4 regions of the Streptomyces sp. NPDC012835 genome follow, and region 3 is predicted to be linked to each of the others. Evidence: riboswitches for the same ligand, from Rfam matches in the RefSeq annotation. Region 3 holds a riboswitch; each other region holds the start of a gene.
What was found. Region 3 has a riboswitch for cyclic di-AMP ahead of ACFY6S_RS03935 (peptidoglycan DD-metalloendopeptidase family protein). Riboswitches for the same ligand answer to the same signal wherever they lie in the genome.
Positions count from the first base shown of each region.

Region 1 (4,755 bases), 710 kb from region 3:
ACGGCCGCCGCTTGGAGGTCGAGGTCTTCTGGCAGTCCCCGGAGACACGTGCCGCGCTGCTGTCGGAGCTGCCCAAGCTCATCGGTTCGGCCGCCGGGGAGAGAGTGGGCCCGAGCACCGACGACATCTGGCAGTGGCGGGATGACGGCATCGACATCCGCGTACGCGCCCGGCCCGCCGGACCCTTGGCCGAGGCACTGCCGGTCTCCCGGGACCGTAGGCGTTCCCGTGCCACGCGGCTCGCCGAGGCGACCGAAGGGCGGTGTGAAATCGTGGCGGACCGGTTGGCGCCGCCGCGTGGCGACGACGCCGGTGTCGTGATCGCGGAAATCGCGGGCAAGGGCCGCTTCGCCGCTGTCCCGGATTCCGATCCCAAACACGCGTTGCGTATCGCCTGGGCACGGCAGGGGTGGGTCAGCCAGTTCGTCAACGCGCCCGAGGACGCCGCAAGTGCCTTGGAACACCGGGCCCGGTGGACCTGGCTGGACGCGTTCCGGCAGATCGGTGCGATCAGCCCACCCGCCCACAGGGTGGGCGCCGGAATTCCCGGCGACCTCCAGTACGCGGCACTCTGGCTCGTCCGCCACACCCGGAAGGGACCTACGCGTTGCCCTGTCCGCCGTCTCGTCGCGGTGCGGATCCGCCCCGGAGACGGGCCCGACGCGATCGAAGGGTGGGACGCCGAGCGTGCTCAGTGGGTGCCGTACCCGAAGCTGTTGCTGCTGCTCTCCAAGACCCCCGGTCCGACAGCCGAGGCAGTGGACTCGTACGAGGGGCATGACGACGCGACCACCGGAACGGAGCGCGGGCCCGCCGAACGCCTGGGCGCGCGGCAACGCCAGGAGCGGGAGACCGAGCGGCAGCTTCGCGCCCTGCTCTTCCAACTCCGCGACCGCCCGACGCTCCTGCTGGCGGACGCGGCCAATCTGCGCCAGTGCTGGCCGCGCCTGCGCAACGGATCGTTGGCCCGCGACATGCTCGGTTTCGGCACCGAACCCGATCAGCGCCTCACCATCTACGGGAACGACCTGCGGTTGGTGCTCGTAAGGGATGCGAACGCGCGCGAGGAGGTGGCGGAGTGGTATGCCCATGACGGCAAGGAAAAGATCGGCTTCGCCGAGGGCGTGTGGGGGACGGCCGAGGATGAGAGCAGGGTGTTCGCCAGTACGACCGCCACTCCGCACACGGCGGCGAAACTCCCCAAGGGACTGATGAAACTGGTGCCGACGGCCCGGGGACGAACAGCCCCCGGCAAGTCCGCCTGGAACCCCGGGCAACTCGAAGTGACCGTGCTCGGCTGTCTGTCGGAGAAAGCGCTGGCGGACGCGGGGCGCGAAGGGGAGACGCCCGACCGGCCGGCGGAGTGGGCGACGCTGACGCATCAGCTGCGCTACCACGACGATTACCCACCGCTGGCCCGCCCGCTCCCGCTGCACCTCGCGCGCCTGGCCGGCCAGTATGTGCTTCCCCTGGCCGCCGCGCGGGAAAGCCGGAGCGTGCGGCCCTGCCCCGCTGATCCGGTCGGTTCTGTCCCCGACTCCCGGTGAGCGGGCTGTCGAGGGCGCGCGCCCGGGACGGCCCGTAGGGGTGCTCGGATTCGACCTGCTCGCCCGGACCAGGCTGAGGGCACCCGTGCCGGGACACGTTGGACGCACCGGCGTGTCCGATTCGCGGGGCACGGGTGCCTTCGGAGCCACGGGGCGATGACCGAGCTCGTGGAGGTGGTGGCGCCGACTCGGTCGGTCGGCCCGGTCTCCCTGGCACCACAGGCGGTGAGGCAGTCGCGGCGGGGCTCGCCATTCTGGATCTTCTCAGTGGCGGCCTCGCGGCCCCATGTGCTTTGGCGACCGACTCGGCGCCGTGTACGGCGGCCTTGAGAGCGGACGGTCCGGTTCGGGTATTCCTGTTCAGCGGGCGCGATGCCGAAACGCGAACAGAGCCCGCATTCGCGCGGAGGCGCGCTGAATTCTGACGTCGCATCAAGCCGTCACTGCTGTGAATTGACGACACATCAGCGTGCCCTTTGTTCGTGTTGATCTTTTCTTGGGCAAAGGGGAGTGGAGGCCGAACTGTGGCGTCTCGGACGGGTGAATCCCGATCCGGAGTCGCTCGGGCGGCAGCTCGCCCCTTCGTAGAGCTTTTGGGTGTTTTGGTGCTCTTGTCCTTGGTGGCGATATGGGTGATATTCGTGCATCTTGTAGCCCTCTGGGTGGCGTTGTGGCGACAGAAGATCCACTCGAACCCGTGACATGTGTCACGTAGATGATCGTTTCATGGGTATGCCTTCTCGTTCACTTGGCCCACGGGAATGGAGAGTTGAAGCCCTTCGGGGCCGAAGAATATTTCTGATCTTCCCGGCTGCAATGGCCTCTCGGATTGCGTTGCGATTTCTGGACTTGTCTCTCCCGGGACTTCTCGCTTACGTTCTCGTCACTCCGGACAGAACGCCGAATCCTGCCGCTGCCCGGAATCCCACACCTACTCACGTACGGCAGGAGCGGGGGACCCAGGTAAGTCGCCGGTTCAGTGGTTGGACCGGCTCGGGGTGAAGTCGTCGTTGTGGCGGCCGGGCATCTCCTGCCCGAACCCGACAGCTCACCTCGCAGGCGACGGAGAGGAATGCGTCATGTCCGCAAAGGCCAAACACCGCCGTCCCAGAACCGGCCCGCTCGCTCGTGGTGTCGTCGCCGTGAGCGCGGGAGGCGCCGTGCTCGCGCTGCCGCTGCTGGCGGCCACCACCGCCCAGGCGGCGCCCGCGACCGGGCACGCCACCGCCGGGGCCGCGGCGTCGACCGCCGGGGTCACCCGGCAGGCGCCCCTGACGTACTCCGTCGTCGCCGGTGACTCGCTGTCCAAGATCGCGAAGGCGCACTCCCTGACCGGCGGCTGGAAGAAGCTCTACGAGGACAACCGGGGCGCCATCGGAAGCAACCCGTCCCGGATCGTCCCCGGCCTGAAGCTGACCCTCGGCTCCACCGCGAAGGCCACGACCGCGAAGGCCACGACCGCGAAGACCGCCACCGCGAAGACCGCGACGGCGAAGACCGCCACCGCCACGAAGACCGTCGCCAACGCCACGCCGGCCGCGCTGAAGACGTACTCCAACAACCTCGACGGTTGGATCCGCGAGTCGCTGGACGTCATGGCGACGCACGGCATTCCGGGCTCGTACGACGGGATCTACCGCAACGTCATGCGCGAGTCCTCCGGCAACCCGGCGGCCATCAACAACTGGGACTCCAACGCCGTCGCCGGTACCCCGTCCAAGGGGCTCCTCCAGGTGATCGACCCCACGTTCCAGGCGTACCACGTGCCCGGCACGTCGACGGACAGCTATGACCCGGTCGCCAACATCACCGCCGCGTGCAACTACGCCGCCGCCAGGTACGGCTCGATCGACAACGTGAACGGCCCCTACTGACGGCCGGCGCCTGACAGCCGCGGCCCGACAGCCGACGCCCGGCCCCTCATCGCACCCCGGCAGGACTCCGACAGGACTCCCGCAGGACTAACGGGCGGTTTCGTCCACCGCCAGGGTGAAGATGTCGGGCCGGGCGTAGTGCCCTGTCACATCCAGGTCGAACCGGCCCCTGGCGATGTCCCCCAGGTCCAGCTCGGCGGTGAGGATCCCCTCCCCGTCCCTGAGCGGTCCCGCCAGCACCTCGCCCAGCGGGGAGACGATGGTGCTGCCGCCGCCGATCAGCACGGTTTCCGGCGCGTCGCCCTGTACGGGGTGGACATCGGCCGGGAGGTCGGCGCGGCGCAGGTACTGGTTGGCGCTCAGCACGAAGCAGCGGCCCTCCAGGGCCACGTGGCGCATGGTGGCCTGCCAGTTCTCCCGGTCGTCCACCGTCGGCGCGCACCAGATGTCGACGCCCTTCGCGTACATCGCCGCGCGGAACAGCGGCATGTAGTTCTCCCAGCAGATCGCCGCGCCGAGCCGGGCGCGGCCCGTCCCCACCACCGGCATCGTGGAACCGTCGCCGGTGCCCCAGATCACCCGCTCGGCGGCCGTCGGCATCAGCTTGCGATGGTGGGAGACGAACCCCTCCGGGCCGAAGAACAACGCCACGCAGTGCAGTGTCGAACCGCTGCGCTCGACGGCCCCCACCACCGCGTGGCAGCCCAGCTCGCGCGTGAGCGCGGCCAGCTCCGCCGTCTCGGGGCCGGGGACGCCGATGGCCGACTCGGCGTAGCGGCGGAACAGCTCCCGCCCCTCCGGCGTGCGGCTGCCGACGGTGACACCGAAATCCAGCCCCTTCGGGTAGCCGCCTAGGAACGCCTCGGGCAGTACGACGACCTCGGCCCCCCGGCCGGCCGCCTCACGGATCAGGTCCCGGGCCCTGCCGAGATCGCCGGGTGTGTCGAAGAGTCGGGAGCCCGCCTGGACGACGGCCGCGGTCAGATGCGTCATACGGCGACCGTACGAAGGGCTCGCGGCATCCGGCAAACTGATATCCACGATGATCGATATCTATGAAACCGAATTCAGGCGGGCCGATCTCAATCTGCTGATCGTGTTCGCGGCGCTGATGCGCGAGCGGAGTGTGACCCGCGCCGCCGCCGAGCTGCGGCTGAGCCAGGCGGCGGTCAGTGCCGCTCTCGGCAGGCTGCGCCGCCTCTTCGGTGACGACCTCTTCGTCCGGGTACGTACGGGTATGGAGCCCACCCCGCGCGCCCATGAGATCGCCCGGACCACCGAACCGGCCCTGCGCATCCTGCACGGCGCCCTCACCGGCGCGGCACGGTTCGACC
Region 1 covers NZ_JBIBBW010000001.1:1,622,915-1,627,669, reverse strand. Annotated here, with positions in the region: gene ACFY6S_RS06660 (pPIWI_RE module domain-containing protein) at 1-1,547, shown strand, start outside; cyclic di-AMP (ydaO/yuaA leader) riboswitch at 2,436-2,622, shown strand; gene ACFY6S_RS06655 (transglycosylase SLT domain-containing protein) at 2,627-3,421, shown strand; gene ACFY6S_RS06650 (nitrilase-related carbon-nitrogen hydrolase) at 3,509-4,414, opposite strand; gene ACFY6S_RS06645 (LysR family transcriptional regulator) at 4,464-4,755, shown strand, end outside.
Region 1: linked by a shared signal. The riboswitch ahead of ACFY6S_RS06655 (transglycosylase SLT domain-containing protein) and the one ahead of ACFY6S_RS03935 (peptidoglycan DD-metalloendopeptidase family protein) in region 3 are both predicted to bind cyclic di-AMP.

Region 2 (4,755 bases), on a different contig from region 3:
GCGGCGCGGTTGGACTCCAGGTTCGGCGCGAAGCCGCCCTCGTCGCCGAGGCCGGTGGACAGGCCCTTCTGCTTCAGGACCTTCTTGAGGGTGTGGTAGACCTCGGCGCCCCAGCGCAGCGCCTCGGAGAAGGACTCCGCGCCGATCGGGGCGATCATGAACTCCTGGATGTCCACGTTGGAGTCGGCGTGCGAGCCGCCGTTCAGGATGTTCATCATCGGAACGGGCAGCAGGTGCGCGTTCGGGCCGCCGAGGTAGCGGAAGAGGGGGAGGTCCGAGGCTTCGGAGGCGGCGTGCGCGACGGCGAGCGAGACACCGAGGATGGCGTTCGCGCCGAGCGAGCCCTTGTTCTCGGTGGCGTCCAGGTCGATCATCGCCTGGTCGATCAGGCGCTGCTCGGTGGCGTCGTACCCGACCAGCTCCGGGCCGAGCTGCTCGATGACGGCGAGGACGGCCTTCTCGACGCCCTTGCCCAGGTAGCGGCTGGCGTCTCCGTCGCGGAGTTCGACGGCCTCGAACGCACCGGTGGAGGCACCGGAGGGGACAGCAGCACGACCGGTGCTGCCGTCGTCGAGGCCGACCTCGACCTCGACCGTGGGGTTGCCTCGGGAGTCGAGGATTTCCCGGGCTACGACGACGTCGATGGACGGCACGAGCATCTCCTTCTGGGATGTGACGCGTGGGTGCAGGGTCTCATTGGCCTTGCGCCATGAGCCTAACCGGCCCGGGATGATCGGTCGGCGCGAGGCCGCCCCCTATCACCCTCTACTGACCGGTAACACCGGAGAACCGGGGCCGCACGGCCGAAACCCCGGCCCGGCGCGTACGGGGGTGAACGCGCCGGACCGGGGAGATCGGGGGTGCGCCCGGGCCGCGCGGGGCGGCCCGGGAGGGGAGCGTCAGCTCAGGTGGAGCTGCTGGCCCGGGTAGATCACGTCGGCGTTCTCGACGATGTCCTTGTTGAGGTCGAAGACCTTCTTCCAGCCGCCCTCGACCTTCTGGGCGGTGGCGATCCTGGAGAGGGTGTCGCCGGACTTGACCTTGTACTCGCCGTCGCCCTTCTTGATCGTGGCGGGACGGCTCTGGCCGCGCGAGGCGGGCTGCGCCTCGGCGCGGCTCGACTTCGGCTGGGCCTGCTGCTGAGGAGCGGACTGCTGCTCGGGGGCGGACTGCTGCTTCGGGGCGGACTGGGTACCGGAGCCGGAGCCGGAGCCGGTGGAGCCGGAGCCGGTGGAGCCGGAGCCGGTGGAGCCGGAGCCGGTGTCAGCGGAGCCACCGCTGTACGAGGCGCCGGAGAGGTTCACGCCACAGCTCGGCCAGGCACCCTTGCCCTGGCCGGCCAGGACCTTCTCGGCGACGGCTATCTGCTGGGACTTGGACGCCTGGTCGGCGCGGGGGGCGTAGGCGGTGCCGCCGTACGCGGCCCAGGTGGAGCTGGTGAACTGCAGGCCGCCGTAGAAGCTGTTGCCGGTGTTGATGGCCCAGTTGCCGCCGGACTCGCACTGGGCGACCTGGTCCCACTCGGAGGCGGTCGCGGCGGACGCGGAGGTGGCGCCGATCAGCGGGGCGGCGACGGCGGCACCGGTGATGCCGGCGAGTGTGGCGTAGCGGACCGCCTTGGACGGACGACGGTGCTTGGCCTTGCTGGAAAACAGCAGCATGGAGCATCTCCTCACCGACGCCTGCGAGGTCAGCTGTCGGGTTCGGGCCAAGTGAGTTGCCCGGCCGCGTGCTCTCGCACGCGGCTTCACCCCAAGCCGTCCCCTGACCGTCTCTCGACGGCCGGGACCGGCGCGAACCTTTGGGTCCCCCGCTCCTGCCTTCGGCGCTTGACGCGACGACTACTCCCCCCGACCGACGGCAGGATTCGGCGTTTCCGGTCGACGAGGCCCGCGGTGCGAGCGGTTCAGACCGTAATCACAGGCCCACCGGTTGTTCAAAGAAGGACATCCGGGAGGAATCACCCTTCCACCCTCGGGGGGCCACCGTGTTTCCGCAGGTGGGAGCGGATCGGGTCAACCGGCGGAGCAAAAGACCCCAGTTGCGGCGAAGAGACCCTTGTCTCATTTGCGCAGAAGTGGACATAAGGCTGCGAACTGCCCCTCGATCGGGGCCGTTTTGGGTTCGTGGCCGCGCCTCTGGCCAGCACGGACCGGGGCGCCGATGACGTCAACGGCGCCCCGTCCGGTCAGACCCAGCCGCCGGCGACCTTCTGGGAGCCGATCACGACGGAGAGGGACTCGCCGCCCACGGTGACGGATTCCCCCTGACCGGTTTCCTCACCACCCGTCACACCGGCGAGGCCGGCGCCGGTACGGGTCGATCCGCCACCGCGCGAGGCGCGGTCGTTCGGCTCGCGCTCCTTGACCGAATGGCCCGATGTGCCGTCTTCGTCGGCGGCGGCGCCCCGGTGCTTGCCCTTGGCGGGCGCGGTGGTGCCGGAGTCTGAGGGGCTCTCGGAACCGGTGGCTCCGGGCGTCGGGGCGGAGGAGGAGGACCCCGAGGGCGTGGGCTCGCCGGTCGCCTTGTCCTCACCGCCGCCGTCCGGGGCGGTCGAGCCGCCGGGGGAGGCGGCGGAACCGTCCGCGCCGTCCGCGCCCTTGTCGTCCTGTCCCGAGCCGGTCACCCCGTCGAGCACACCGCCGACGACATCGGTGACGCCCTTGGTGAGGCCGGAGACCGTCGCACAGCTCGCCCACGCCTCGGTGCCCTGCGCTTCGAGCACCTTCTCGGCCACCGCTATCTGCTGGGAGCGGCTCGCCAGGTCGGGGCTGGCCGCGTACTCCGCGCCGCCGAAGCTGTCCCATGTCTCCTGGGTCAGCTGAAGCCCGCCGAGGTAGCCGTTGCCGAGATCGGCGCTCCAGTGGCCACCGCTCTCGCACTCGGCGACGCGGTCCCATGTGGAGGCGTCCGCCGCGCTGGCGCCGCTGGCGGCGAACAGCGGAATGGCGATCGCCGACCCGGTCACCCCCGCGGCGACGAGAAGGGCAGGGGCCTGGCGAGGCCGACGATGTTTCCCGGAGCGCATGCGATTGCCTTCCGTCCGACTGTCAGTTCGACCCGGCATGGAACCGCTGAGTCGTCGTGAACGTAGCGGTACTCGAACGCTTGTCACAAGTCGATGCAGCGGAGATCACGCGCACATCACATTCTTGATGACCCGTCAGTTATGCGCGCGGAATTGCCTCTTTCCCGGCCGCCGCGCTATCAGTCGGACAATGGCGTGAACTGCACCGGAAGTGTGCGCAATCCACGCATGATGAGCCCGCCGCGCCATCGCAAATCGGCAGGATCTTCCGCAAGCCGCACATCGGGAAGGCGGGTCAGAAGGGTCGCGAGCGCGGTCTGCCCCTCCACTCTCGCCAGCGGCGCCCCGAGGCAGTAGTGGATGCCGTGCCCGTACCCGAGGTGCTGATTGTCACGCCGGGCGAGATCCAGCACATCGGGATCGGCGAAGCGCTCCGGGTCCCGGTCGGCGGCGGCGAGCACCACCAGCACGGGGTCGCCTGCCTCGATCCGCTGACCGCCCAGGGTGAGCGGTTCGGTGGCGTAGCGCCAGGTCGCCAGCTCCACGGGGCCGTCGTACCGCAGCAGCTCCTCGACCCCGGTGGCCAGCAGCCCGGTCTCCCCCGCCGCCAGCGACTCCTGGAGGCGGGCGCGCTGCCCGGGATTCCGCATAAGCGTGTACATGCCATTGCCGATAAGATTGACCGTCGTCTCAAAACCGGCAAACAGGATGATGAAAGCCATCGCGGCGGCCTCGTTCTCCGTGAGGTGTTCGCCGTGGTCGCTCGCCCGGATCAGATCGGAAATCAGATCGTCGCCGGGATTCGCCCTTTTACGGTGGATCAGCTCGGCCAGATAACCGCGCATCCGCTTTACGGAACGCGCCACCCCGCCGCGCGGTCCACCGCCGTGGCGAATCATCATGCCGGCCCAGTCGCGAAAGTCGTCCTGGTCCTCCGACGGGACCCCGAGGAGATCGCAGATCGCGTAGATGGGGAGCGGAAAGGCGAAATCATGGATCAGGTCCGCCTCGCCCCGCGCGGCGAACCCGTCGATCAGTCGGTCCGTCAGTTCCTGTACGCGCGGGGCGAATACGGCGACCCGGCGGGGTGTGAACGCCTTCGACACCAGCCGGCGCAGCCGGGTGTGGTCGGGCGGGTCGATGTTCAGCAGATGCGTCATCAGCTCCGCCTTGCGCTCGCCCGGGATTCCCGTCTTCCCCTTGGCGTGGGCGGGCCCCGCGTGGTGCGCGGAGTTCTTGGAGAGCCGCGCGTCGGCGAGCGCCTGCCGGGCGTCCCCGTACCGCGTCACGAGCCATGCCTCGACCCCGCTGGGCAGCTCGGTCCTGCGCACCGGCGCGTGCTCGCGCAGCCAGGCGTACGCAGGGTAGGGATCGGTGGCGAACTCCCAGCTGAAGAGGGCGGGAGCGGGCTGGTCATCGGGCTGGTCCCCGGGCACGTCAAGCACCCTCAGACCGTAGACCCTCGGGCCGCGGGCCCTCCGCCCGCGCCCTCCCGCGCCCTCCCGGACCCGCCCGCGCCCCCGTCCCCTATTCCTGTTCCTTATTCCTCGCGGCGCGCTCCGCCGCGAGGATCGCGTCCCGGTACGTACGCGCGGCGGCGCGCAGCGCGGTCTCCGGATCGGCCCCCGCCGCCTCGGCGCGTACGGCCAGCGCGAGCAGTTCGTAGCCGATCCCCTCGCCCGCGGGCGGCGCGACGTCCAGCCCGGCCGTACGGACCCGGCTCGCGA
Region 2 covers NZ_JBIBBW010000003.1:404,311-409,065, forward strand. Annotated here, with positions in the region: gene eno (phosphopyruvate hydratase) at 1-659, opposite strand, end outside; gene ACFY6S_RS15065 (transglycosylase family protein) at 900-1,658, opposite strand; cyclic di-AMP (ydaO/yuaA leader) riboswitch at 1,665-1,838, opposite strand; gene ACFY6S_RS15070 (transglycosylase family protein) at 2,189-2,968, opposite strand; gene ACFY6S_RS15075 (cytochrome P450) at 3,208-4,473, opposite strand; gene ACFY6S_RS15080 (nucleoside triphosphate pyrophosphohydrolase) at 4,556-4,755, opposite strand, start outside.
Region 2: linked by a shared signal. The riboswitch ahead of ACFY6S_RS15065 (transglycosylase family protein) and the one ahead of ACFY6S_RS03935 (peptidoglycan DD-metalloendopeptidase family protein) in region 3 are both predicted to bind cyclic di-AMP.

Region 3 (4,755 bases):
GGCGCGTCATCCGCGAACAGTGAGGCGACGTGCCCGTCCGTGCCCATGCCCAGCAGGGCGACATCGATCCCGGCGCCCCCGGTGAGGGAGGCCAGTCGACCCGCGTACTCACCGGCACGTGCCGCCAGATCGTCGCCCGGGACCGCGCGGATGGGGTGCCAGTGTTCCTCGGGCACGGCCGCGGGTCGCACCAGGGTGTCTTCCACAAAGGCGGCCGAGGTGGCCGACCGCTCGCCGGACACCCGCTCGTCGGTCTGCACCAGGTGGGCCGCGCGCCAGTCGATATCCTCCTTCGCGAGTAATCGATAGGCGGTGGCAGCTGTACTGGCGCCGGTCAGCGCCACCACACCACCTCCGGGCCGCTCGGCAAGCCTGGCCAACTCCGACTTGATCAGGTAGACCACGTCATCCGACAATGCGGCCAGGGTGGGGAATTTCTTGCTCCTCAGCGATATGCGCACAGCAAAACCTCCGAATGCCGCGGATAAGACGCACTTCCACAAGCGATCTCGCGCCACATTCCAGAGTGACAATCCCCGTCCATCACGACGGAGCCGGCGTCTCAGAAAGATCGCTATTTCCTCATTCTGTGCCGCCGGTCTCCTCTCGCACCACAGAAAACTCGCCTATATACGAACGACGTTGACCGACAGATTTCGCACAAGGGGGAGTTCGGGCAGGCCAGGAGCGTGATCGGATTTCTGTCGGGGTTCTGGTCTCCGTAGCTCTGAACACGGTCTATGCACTTTCGGCCACGGAGTTGGCAGGGCTCGTTCGGCGAGGTCAGGCCGACGTGCGGACCCTTGTACGGCTCTGCTCGGCGCGCCGGCCGACTCTATTGTCTTCACCCGCCCGTTGGGTGCGGGGCGATATCGCTGCCTTGATCGCCCTGGCGAACTCCGCGTCGAACCGCTCCCTGCCGACCTTCTGCGCGAGCCCGGTCGGTACCGGACCTGCGCGGCGGTGGCCGGCTCCGTCCTCGCCTCCTCGGCGCGCTCGCGCCGCGGAGCGTGGATCCGCTCGTCCCGCTCCCCGCGGGCGGCCTCCGACTCCGTGCGGCTCACGGGATGTCGCGCCAACGGATGCGGCGAGGCGGGAACCGGATGCGTACCGACCGGATCACCCAGCGAGGCCGAAGGTCTTGCCACGAGAATCTGTCCGTAATGTTCCGTTGCGCCCAACCTGCCCTGTTAGCAGGGGAGATGGGGTGCGGCGGGTGAGCAGGATCATATCCGTGACGTTGCGTGGTGACGCCGGGAAGAGGGAGGGCCATCTCGTAGGGGAACGGAAGATCCTTAATCCACACAGGGTGACGGGTGGTGCCCGGCGATATTCGTGTGACAGGACGCGGCGGAAAACAGCCGCTTGTTCCGGCCGTCCGACTCGCTTACGTTCACCCTCAATCCGGACGGAACGCCGAATCCTGCCGCCGACCGGAACACACATCCACCCATCCACGTGTGGCAGGAGCGGGGGACCCAGGTAGTACGCCGATCCGGACGAGCCGGAGCGGCTAGGGGTGAAGTCGCGCACCACGCGCGGCCGGGCATCTCCAGCCCGAACCCGACAGCTCACCTCGTAGGCGCCGGAGAGGAACGCACCATGCCCGCCAAGGGTAAGCACCGCCGGCCCAAGGCCAAGCCGTTCTCGCGCGGAATCATCGTCGCGGGTACGGGTGGCGCCGCCATCGCGCTGCCGCTCATCGGCGCCACCGGCGCGCACGCGGCCCAGCAGGGCGCCCCCGCCGCCGCGCCCCAGGCGGCGCCCGCCACGGCGCACACGGCGTCGAGCCTGCCGCTGTCCGCGCAGCGGTCCGCCGTGACGGCGACGACCGCGACGCAGGCCGCCGCGAAGGCGACCGCGACGACGAAGACGACCAAGGTCTACTCCGTGGTCTCCGGCGACTATCTTTCCAAGATCGCCGCGGAGCAGCGGGTGCGGGGCGGCTGGCAGCAGCTGTACGAGGACAACCGGCAGGCCATAGGCGGCGACCCCGAGCTGATCCACCCCGGTCTGAAGCTCAGCATCGGGACGCGGGCGGCCTCGGCGCCGTCCACCTCGTCGGGTACCGAGACCGACTCGTCGGGTGCCAGGACCGAAACGCCGGCGAAGTCGTCCGGTTCCGGCACCACCGCGCCCAAGTCCTCGGCTTCCGGGTCCGGCACCTCCACCGGCACCTCCGCCTCCAACACGGCCGCACAGACCACCGGCGCCGGGTTCACCAAGCCCGTCGACGCGGCGGTCGGCACCTCCTACCGCGCGGCGGGCGGCAGCTGGTCCAGCGGCTACCACACGGGCGTGGACTTCATCGCCTCCTCCGGCTCCACGGTCAAGGCGATCGGCGCGGGCACCGTCGTGTCGGCCGGATGGGGCGGCTCGTACGGCAACCAGGTCGTCATCCGGCACAGCGACGGCAAGTACTCCCAGTACGCCCACCTGTCCGCCGTGTCCGTCTCCGCCGGCCAGAGCCTCTCCGCCGGCCAGCAGATCGGCCTCTCCGGCGCGACCGGCAACGTCACGGGACCGCATCTCCACTTCGAGGTCCGCACCGGACCCGACTACGGTTCGGACATCGACCCGCTGGCGTACCTCCGCTCGCAGGGCGTCACCGTCTGACCCGTCCCTGACGGCGATCCGCCACCGGCCCGTCCCGGCCGTCGCCCGGCACCTCGTGCCGGGCGACGGCCGTTTCCGGCTATTCCCAGTTGGGGGAAACTTGACCGATGGGGTTTCTCACCCCTGGTCAACCCCTCCTTACGGTCGCGTAGGTCACATCTCCGGGTGAAGGATGTACCGCTGTGGCAGACGATTCGAGATCAAGAAGAAATGGCACGTTCGGGTCGTACGCGGCGATCGGCGACAGTTTCACGGAAGGTGTGGGCGACCCGGGACCCGACGGTCTGTTCGTCGGCTGGGCGGACCGGCTCGCGGTCCTCCTCGCCGACCAACTCCCCCTCTCCGGTACGACGGCGGACACCGCGCACGGGGACTTCCGCTACGCCAACCTCGCCGTACGCGGCCGGCTCCTCGACCAGGTCGTCGAGGAGCAGATACCCCGGGCCAGGGAGCTCGCCCCGGACCTGGTGACCTTCATCGCGGGCGGCAACGACATCATCCGCCCCGGCACCGACCCCGACGATGTGGCCGAGCGCTTCGAGCGGGCCGTCGCCGACCTCACCGAAGCCGTCGGCACCGTCATGCTGGCCACCGGATTCGACACCCGGGGCGTACCCGTACTGCGGCATCTGCGCGGCAAGATCGCCACGTTCAACCTGCACACCCGGGCCATCGCCGACCGTTACGGCTGCCCCGTGCTCGACCTCTGGTCCCTCAAGTCCGTCCAGGACAGGCGGGCCTGGGACGGCGACCGGCTGCATCTGTCACCCGACGGGCACACCCGGGTCGCGCTGCGCGCCGCCCAGGTGCTCGATGTCGACGTACCCGCCGACCCGGACCAGGTGTGGCCCCCGCTGCCGCCGCGCGGCACCCTGGAGGTGCGGCGCGACGACATCCACTGGGCACGCGAGTATCTGGTCCCCTGGATCGGGCGCAGGCTGCGCGGCGAGTCCTCCGGCGACCACGTGGCGGCGAAGCGCCCCGACCTGCTGCCGCTGCACCACTGAGGCGAAGGGCGCTCGGGCGCGACGGGCCGGGCGGCGGACGCCTCGTGGCGCGGTCTCGTCCGACGCTCCGGCGTCGACCGCACCGACGGCGGAGCGCCCTTCACCCCGGCCTGCCGATCGGCGTCAGGCCGGGTCGACGGTCGCCGCGACGGGCGGCGCCGGAAGGAGCGGCAACGGCGTGCGGCCGCCGGCCGGCGGGACGGCTGCCGGGACACGCTCCAGCACGCCGCCGGCGAAGACGTCGTACAGCGGCAGCATCTCCAGGTGCACATAGCCGATGTGGCAGTCGCACACCGCCAGCGGGCAGGCCCTCGGCGCCGACGCCCGCCGGTAGGAGCCGTCGTACAGATTGCCCAGTTCGGCCCGGACGAAATGGCAGCGCCGCACCGTGCCCGCGCCGTCCACCGAGATCACCGACGCGCCCGTCCGGCAGGGCAGCCCGGCCGAGCGGTGCGGATGGCGGCTGTACGGGAAGAGCGGATCGAGGTCCGTCCAGCGGGCGGCCTCCTCGTCCGTGTACGTGTGCCCCTCGGCCGCGTTGATCCACAGGTAGACGTGCGCGGGCAGCTCGGCGCGCAGCCGGCGGGCCTGCTCCAGATGGCCGGCGAGACCGACGACCCCCACGCTGAACCGGATGCCCAGGGCCGACAGTTCATGGGTCTTGGCGAGGAAGCGGTCGTACGGCGTCTGCCCCGGGTGGTAGGTGCACCACAGCGCGAGCTTCCGGGGGTCGGCGTCCGCCAGCCAGTCGGTGCGGCAGCTCAGATTGGTCTGGATCGCCACCCGGCGCAGATGCGGGAGGTGTGACAGCTCGGTGAGCGTCCGCCGGTACCAGGACCGGACCAGGCCCTCGCCCCAGGGGGTGAACAGCACCGAGAGCCGGTCCTCCGCGGGCCGTGCGGCCCACGCGGCGAACCGCTCCAGGGCCGACCGGTCGGCGCGCAGCTGAGCGGGGCTGTCGCGCCGCTTGGCGAACGGGCAGTAGGGACAGTCGTAGTCGCAGGAGGCGAGCGGTCCGCGGTAGAGGATCGTCAGGTCCACAGGGATCTCACTTCGGCTCGGGCCGGTCGGCGCCGGTCACTTCGGCAGGTACGCGGCCATCGCGGCCCGCACGGCGGGGGAGAAGAGGGCC
Region 3 covers NZ_JBIBBW010000001.1:914,846-919,600, reverse strand. Annotated here, with positions in the region: gene ACFY6S_RS03940 (6-phosphogluconolactonase) at 1-461, opposite strand, end outside; cyclic di-AMP (ydaO/yuaA leader) riboswitch at 1,438-1,598, shown strand; gene ACFY6S_RS03935 (peptidoglycan DD-metalloendopeptidase family protein) at 1,603-2,616, shown strand; gene ACFY6S_RS03930 (SGNH/GDSL hydrolase family protein) at 2,799-3,623, shown strand; gene ACFY6S_RS03925 (STM4011 family radical SAM protein) at 3,747-4,664, opposite strand; gene ACFY6S_RS03920 (STM4012 family radical SAM protein) at 4,701-4,755, opposite strand, start outside.

Region 4 (4,755 bases), 800 kb from region 3:
ACAGCTACTGAGCACCGCCTTGCCAACGGCTTGCGCGTGGTGCTCTCCGAGGACCACCTGACCCCGGTCGCCGCGGTCTGCCTCTGGTACGACGTCGGCTCGCGCCACGAGGTCAAGGGGCGCACGGGCCTCGCCCACCTCTTCGAGCACCTGATGTTCCAGGGCTCGGCTCAGGTGTCGGGGAACGGCCACTTCGAACTGGTGCAGGGAGCCGGCGGCTCCCTCAACGGCACCACCAGCTTCGAGCGCACCAACTACTTCGAGACCATGCCGGCCCACCAGCTGGAGCTGGCGCTCTGGCTGGAAGCCGACCGGATGGGCTCGCTGCTCGCCGCGCTCGACGAAGAGTCCATGGAGAACCAGCGGGACGTCGTCAAGAACGAGCGCCGCCAGCGGTACGACAATGTGCCATACGGTACGGCCTTCGAACGACTGACCGCACTCTCGTACCCCGAGGGCCACCCGTACCACCACACGCCGATCGGTTCCATGGCCGATCTGGACGCCGCGACGCTGGACGACGCCCGCGCGTTCTTCCGTACCAACTACGCGCCGAACAACGCGGTGCTGTCGGTCGTTGGCGACATCGACCCCGAGCGGACACTCGCCTGGATCGAGAAGTACTTCGGCTCGATCCCGTCCCACGACGGCAAGCAGCCGCCGCGCGACGGCTCGCTGCCCGAGATCATCGGCGAGGAGCTGCGCGAGGAGATCCGCGAAGAGGTCCCGGCGCGCGCGCTGATGGCCGCCTACCGGCTGCCCCACGACGGCACCCGCGAGTGCGACGCCGCCGACCTGGCGCTCACCGTGCTCGGCGGCGGGGAGTCCTCCCGGCTCCACAACCGGCTGGTGCGGCGCGACCGGACCGCGGTCGCCGCGGGCTTCGGGCTGCTGCGGCTGGCGGGCGCCCCCTCGCTCGGCTGGCTGGACGTGAAGACGTCCGGCGGCGTCGAGGTCCCCCGGATCGAGGCCGCGGTCGACGAGGAACTGGCCCGGCTCGCCGCCGAGGGCCCGACCGCCGAGGAGATGGAGCGCGCCCAGGCCCAGTTGGAGCGCGAGTGGCTGGACCGGCTCGGCACGGTCGCGGGCCGCGCCGACGAACTGTGCAGGTTCGCCGTCCTGTTCGGCGATCCGCAGCTGGCCCTGACCGCCGTCGACCGGGTGCTGGACATCACCGCGGCCGAGGTCCGGGCCGTGGCCGCCGCCCGGCTGCGCCCCGACAACCGGGCGGTACTGGTGTACGAGCCGCTCACCGCCGAGGACACCGCCGAAGCGGCCGACCAGGACGAGACCGACGACCAGGAGGGGGCGGACCAGTGACCGACGCTGCCGTGACCATGGACTTCCATCCGCAGCCGACGGCCGGCGAGGCCAGGCCGTGGGCCTTCCCCGCCCCCGGGCGCGCCACGCTCGGCAACGGGCTGACGGTGCTGCGCTGCGACCGCCCCGGCCAGCAGGTGGTGGCCGTCGAGATCAACCTCGACGCCCCGCTGGACGCCGAGCCCGCCGGACTCGACGGCGTCGCCACGATCATGGCGCGCGCGCTCTCCGAGGGCACCGACAAGCACACCGCCGAGGAGTTCGCCGCCGAGCTGGAGCGCTGCGGCGCCACGCTCGACTCGTTCGCCGACCATCCCGGGGTACGGGTCTCCCTGGAGGTCCCCGTCTCCCGGCTGCCCAAGGCGCTCGGCCTGCTCGCCGAGGCGCTGCGCGCCCCCGCCTTCTCGGACAGCGAAGTGGAGCGGCTCGTCCGCAACCGGCTGGACGAGATCCCGCACGAGAGCGCCAACCCCGGGCGGCGCGCCGCCAAGCAGCTCTCCAAGGAGCTGTTCCCCGCCTCCCTGCGCATGTCACGGCCGCGCCAGGGCACCGAGGAGACGGTGGAGCGCATCGACGCGGCGAGCGTGCGCGCCTTCTACGAGGCGCACGTACGCCCCGCCACGGCCACCGCGGTGATCGTCGGCGACCTCACCGGCGTCGATCTGGACGGGATCCTCGCCGACACCCTCGGCGACTGGGCCGGCGACACCACCGCGTCCCGGCCCGTCCCGCCCATCACCGCGGACGACACCGGCCGGGTGGTCATCGTCGACCGTCCCGGCGCCGTCCAGACCCAGCTGCTGATCGGCCGCATCGGCGCCGACCGGCACGACCGCGTCTGGGCCGCCCAGGTGCTGGGCACCTACTGCCTCGGCGGCACGCTCACCTCCCGGCTCGACCGGGTGCTGCGCGAGGAGAAGGGCTACACCTACGGCGTACGGGCCTACGGCCAGGTGCTGCGTTCCTCGGCACCCGACGCGCCGGGCGGGGCGACCGGCGCCGCGATGCTCGCCATCAGCGGCTCGGTGGATACCGCTTCGACCGGGCCCGCGCTGGAGGACCTCTGGAAGGTGCTGCGCACGCTCGCGGCCGAGGGGCTCACCGACGCCGAGCGCGACGTGGCCGTGCAGAACCTGGTGGGGGTGGCCCCGCTCAAGTACGAGACGGCCGCCTCCGTCGCCGCGACGCTCGCCGACCAGGTCGAGCAGTTCCTCCCGGACGACTTCCAGGCCCAGCTGTACGCGCGGCTGGCGAGCACCGGCACCGTCGAGGCGACGGCCGCTGTCGTCAACGCCTTCCCGGTGGACCGGCTCGTCACGGTGCTCGTCGGGGACGCCGCGCAGATCAAGGAGCCGGTCGAAGCACTCGGTATCGGCGAAGTGACGGTGGTCACCGGCTGATCCGCCCTTTCCTGGAACCCCGGCGACCTCGGTTGCCGGGGTTCCGCCTTTATGTCCGCTTCCTTGGTGAAGGCGCAGTCTGTCCTGTGGTGTATGTGACAAAACAGTCTGTCCGTTTGGTGATTGAAAGATCAGCCGCTTAGCGTCGGTCCGGCTGTTCGCCCGTTGCGCCGCATCCGTGGCATCGGACAGCCATCGCCGAGTCCCCGTCAGGCGCGAGCCCAGGGGAGCCGGGGACCCACCGTCCCTGGGGTGAATCGGACCGCCTTCGCGGGGCTCTGCCCGTGCGGAGGGGCCCGTAGGAGACCTTCCTGCTCCGAACCCGTCAGCTAACCCGGTAGGCGAGAGGGAAGGAAAGGACCAGCCACCTCATGGCGTTCACCCGTGCCACCGGGAAGCACCGTGCCCGCAGCCGAATGAGCCGCAGGGGCGCGAGCGCCGCCGGCGCCGCGACACTCACCGCCACAGGGGTCATCGGAACCCTCGCCGCCTCCCCGGCGCTCGCCGCCGACGCGCGGGCCGAGACCGCCTCGCAGACCGGCCTGAGCCAGGCCGTCGCCCTCGGCGAATCCCTCCCCGCCGTGATCGACGACCAGGCCGAGGCCCAGCGCCACGCCGCCGACCGGGCCGTCAGGATCAAGGCGGAGGCCGTCGCGAAGGCGGAGGCCAAGCGCATGGCGGAGGCCCGCGCCAAGGAGATCCGCGCGGAGCGGGAGCGCGCCGCCCGCGCGGCGGAACGCGAGCGCCTCAACACCTTCCGGCTCCCGATCGCGGGCTCGTACATCACCACCGGGTACCGCACCGGCGGCTCGCTGTGGTCCTCCGGCAGCCACTCGGGCGTCGACTTCCGCGCCGCCACCGGCACTTCCGTCGTCGCCGTCGGCGCGGCCACCGTGGTCGAGGCCGGCTGGGGCGGCTCGTACGGCAACAACATCGTGCTGCGGATGAGCGACGGCACCTACACCCAGTACGGCCACCTCTCCTCCATCGCCGTCTCGGTCGGCCAGAGCGTCGCCGCCGGAGAGCGGATCGGCCTCTCGGGCGCCACCGGCAACGCCACCGGCCCGCATCTGCACTTCGAGGCGAGGACCGGTCAGGAGTACGGCACCGACATGGACCCCGCCGCGTATCTGCGCGCGCACGGCGTCAGCGTCTGACGACGCGCCCCGCGCCCCGGCCGTCGCCCGGCCGGGGCGCGGGGCGCCTCCTGACCGGCCGCCCGCCCCGGTCCGCCGCCGTTGGCCAAAAGATATCCATGGATTTCGGGCACCCTTCGGAAATTCGCGTTGGTTGCAATAGAGTCACGGAACAGGCGTCAATCGGCTGCGTTTCGCGCGGATTAAGGCGGAGGTTCGGACATGCGCATTCCCGCGCACTCGGTATGCACGGCGATTCGCGACGACATCGTCTCCGGTCTGTTCGAGCGGGGCAGCAGACTCACCGAGGAACACCTGGCGCGGCGCTACGGCGTCTCCCGCGTCCCGGTGCGGGAGGCCCTGCGCACGCTGGAGTCGGAGGGCTTCGTGACCACGCGCCGCCATGTCGGCGCCTGTGTGGCCGAGCCCTCGGAGCAGGAGGCGGCGGACCTCCTGGAGGTACGGCTGCTGCTGGAGCCGCTGGGCGCGGCGCGAGCCGCCCAGCGCCGCACGGAGGCGCATCTCAAGGTCCTGCGCGGCCTGGTCAGGCTGGGGCAGGAGCGGGCCAGACGCGGCCAGGGCGAGGACCTGCGCTCGCTCGGGGCCTGGTTCCACGAGACCCTCGCCCAGGCGTCCGGCAGCCCGGCGCTCACCGCGCTGCTCACCCAGCTGCGGCACAAGATCGCCTGGATGTACGTGGTCGAGCAGCCCGCCCGCCCCGTGGAGTCCTGGGCCGAGCACGGCGCGATCGTGGACGCGGTGGCGCGCGGCGACGCCGAGCGGGCCCGGGCCCTGACGGCGCTGCACGCGGAGCGGACCGCCACGGCGCACCGGCTCCGCCGCCCGGAGCGCGGCCGGGAAAAGGTGAGGGCTTCGCAACATGCCGTAAACATCGCGAG
Region 4 covers NZ_JBIBBW010000001.1:1,715,390-1,720,144, reverse strand. Annotated here, with positions in the region: gene ACFY6S_RS07045 (M16 family metallopeptidase) at 1-1,320, shown strand, start outside; gene ACFY6S_RS07040 (M16 family metallopeptidase) at 1,338-2,720, shown strand; cyclic di-AMP (ydaO/yuaA leader) riboswitch at 2,907-3,079, shown strand; gene ACFY6S_RS07035 (M23 family metallopeptidase) at 3,092-3,877, shown strand; gene ACFY6S_RS07030 (GntR family transcriptional regulator) at 4,079-4,755, shown strand, end outside.
Region 4: linked by a shared signal. The riboswitch ahead of ACFY6S_RS07035 (M23 family metallopeptidase) and the one ahead of ACFY6S_RS03935 (peptidoglycan DD-metalloendopeptidase family protein) in region 3 are both predicted to bind cyclic di-AMP.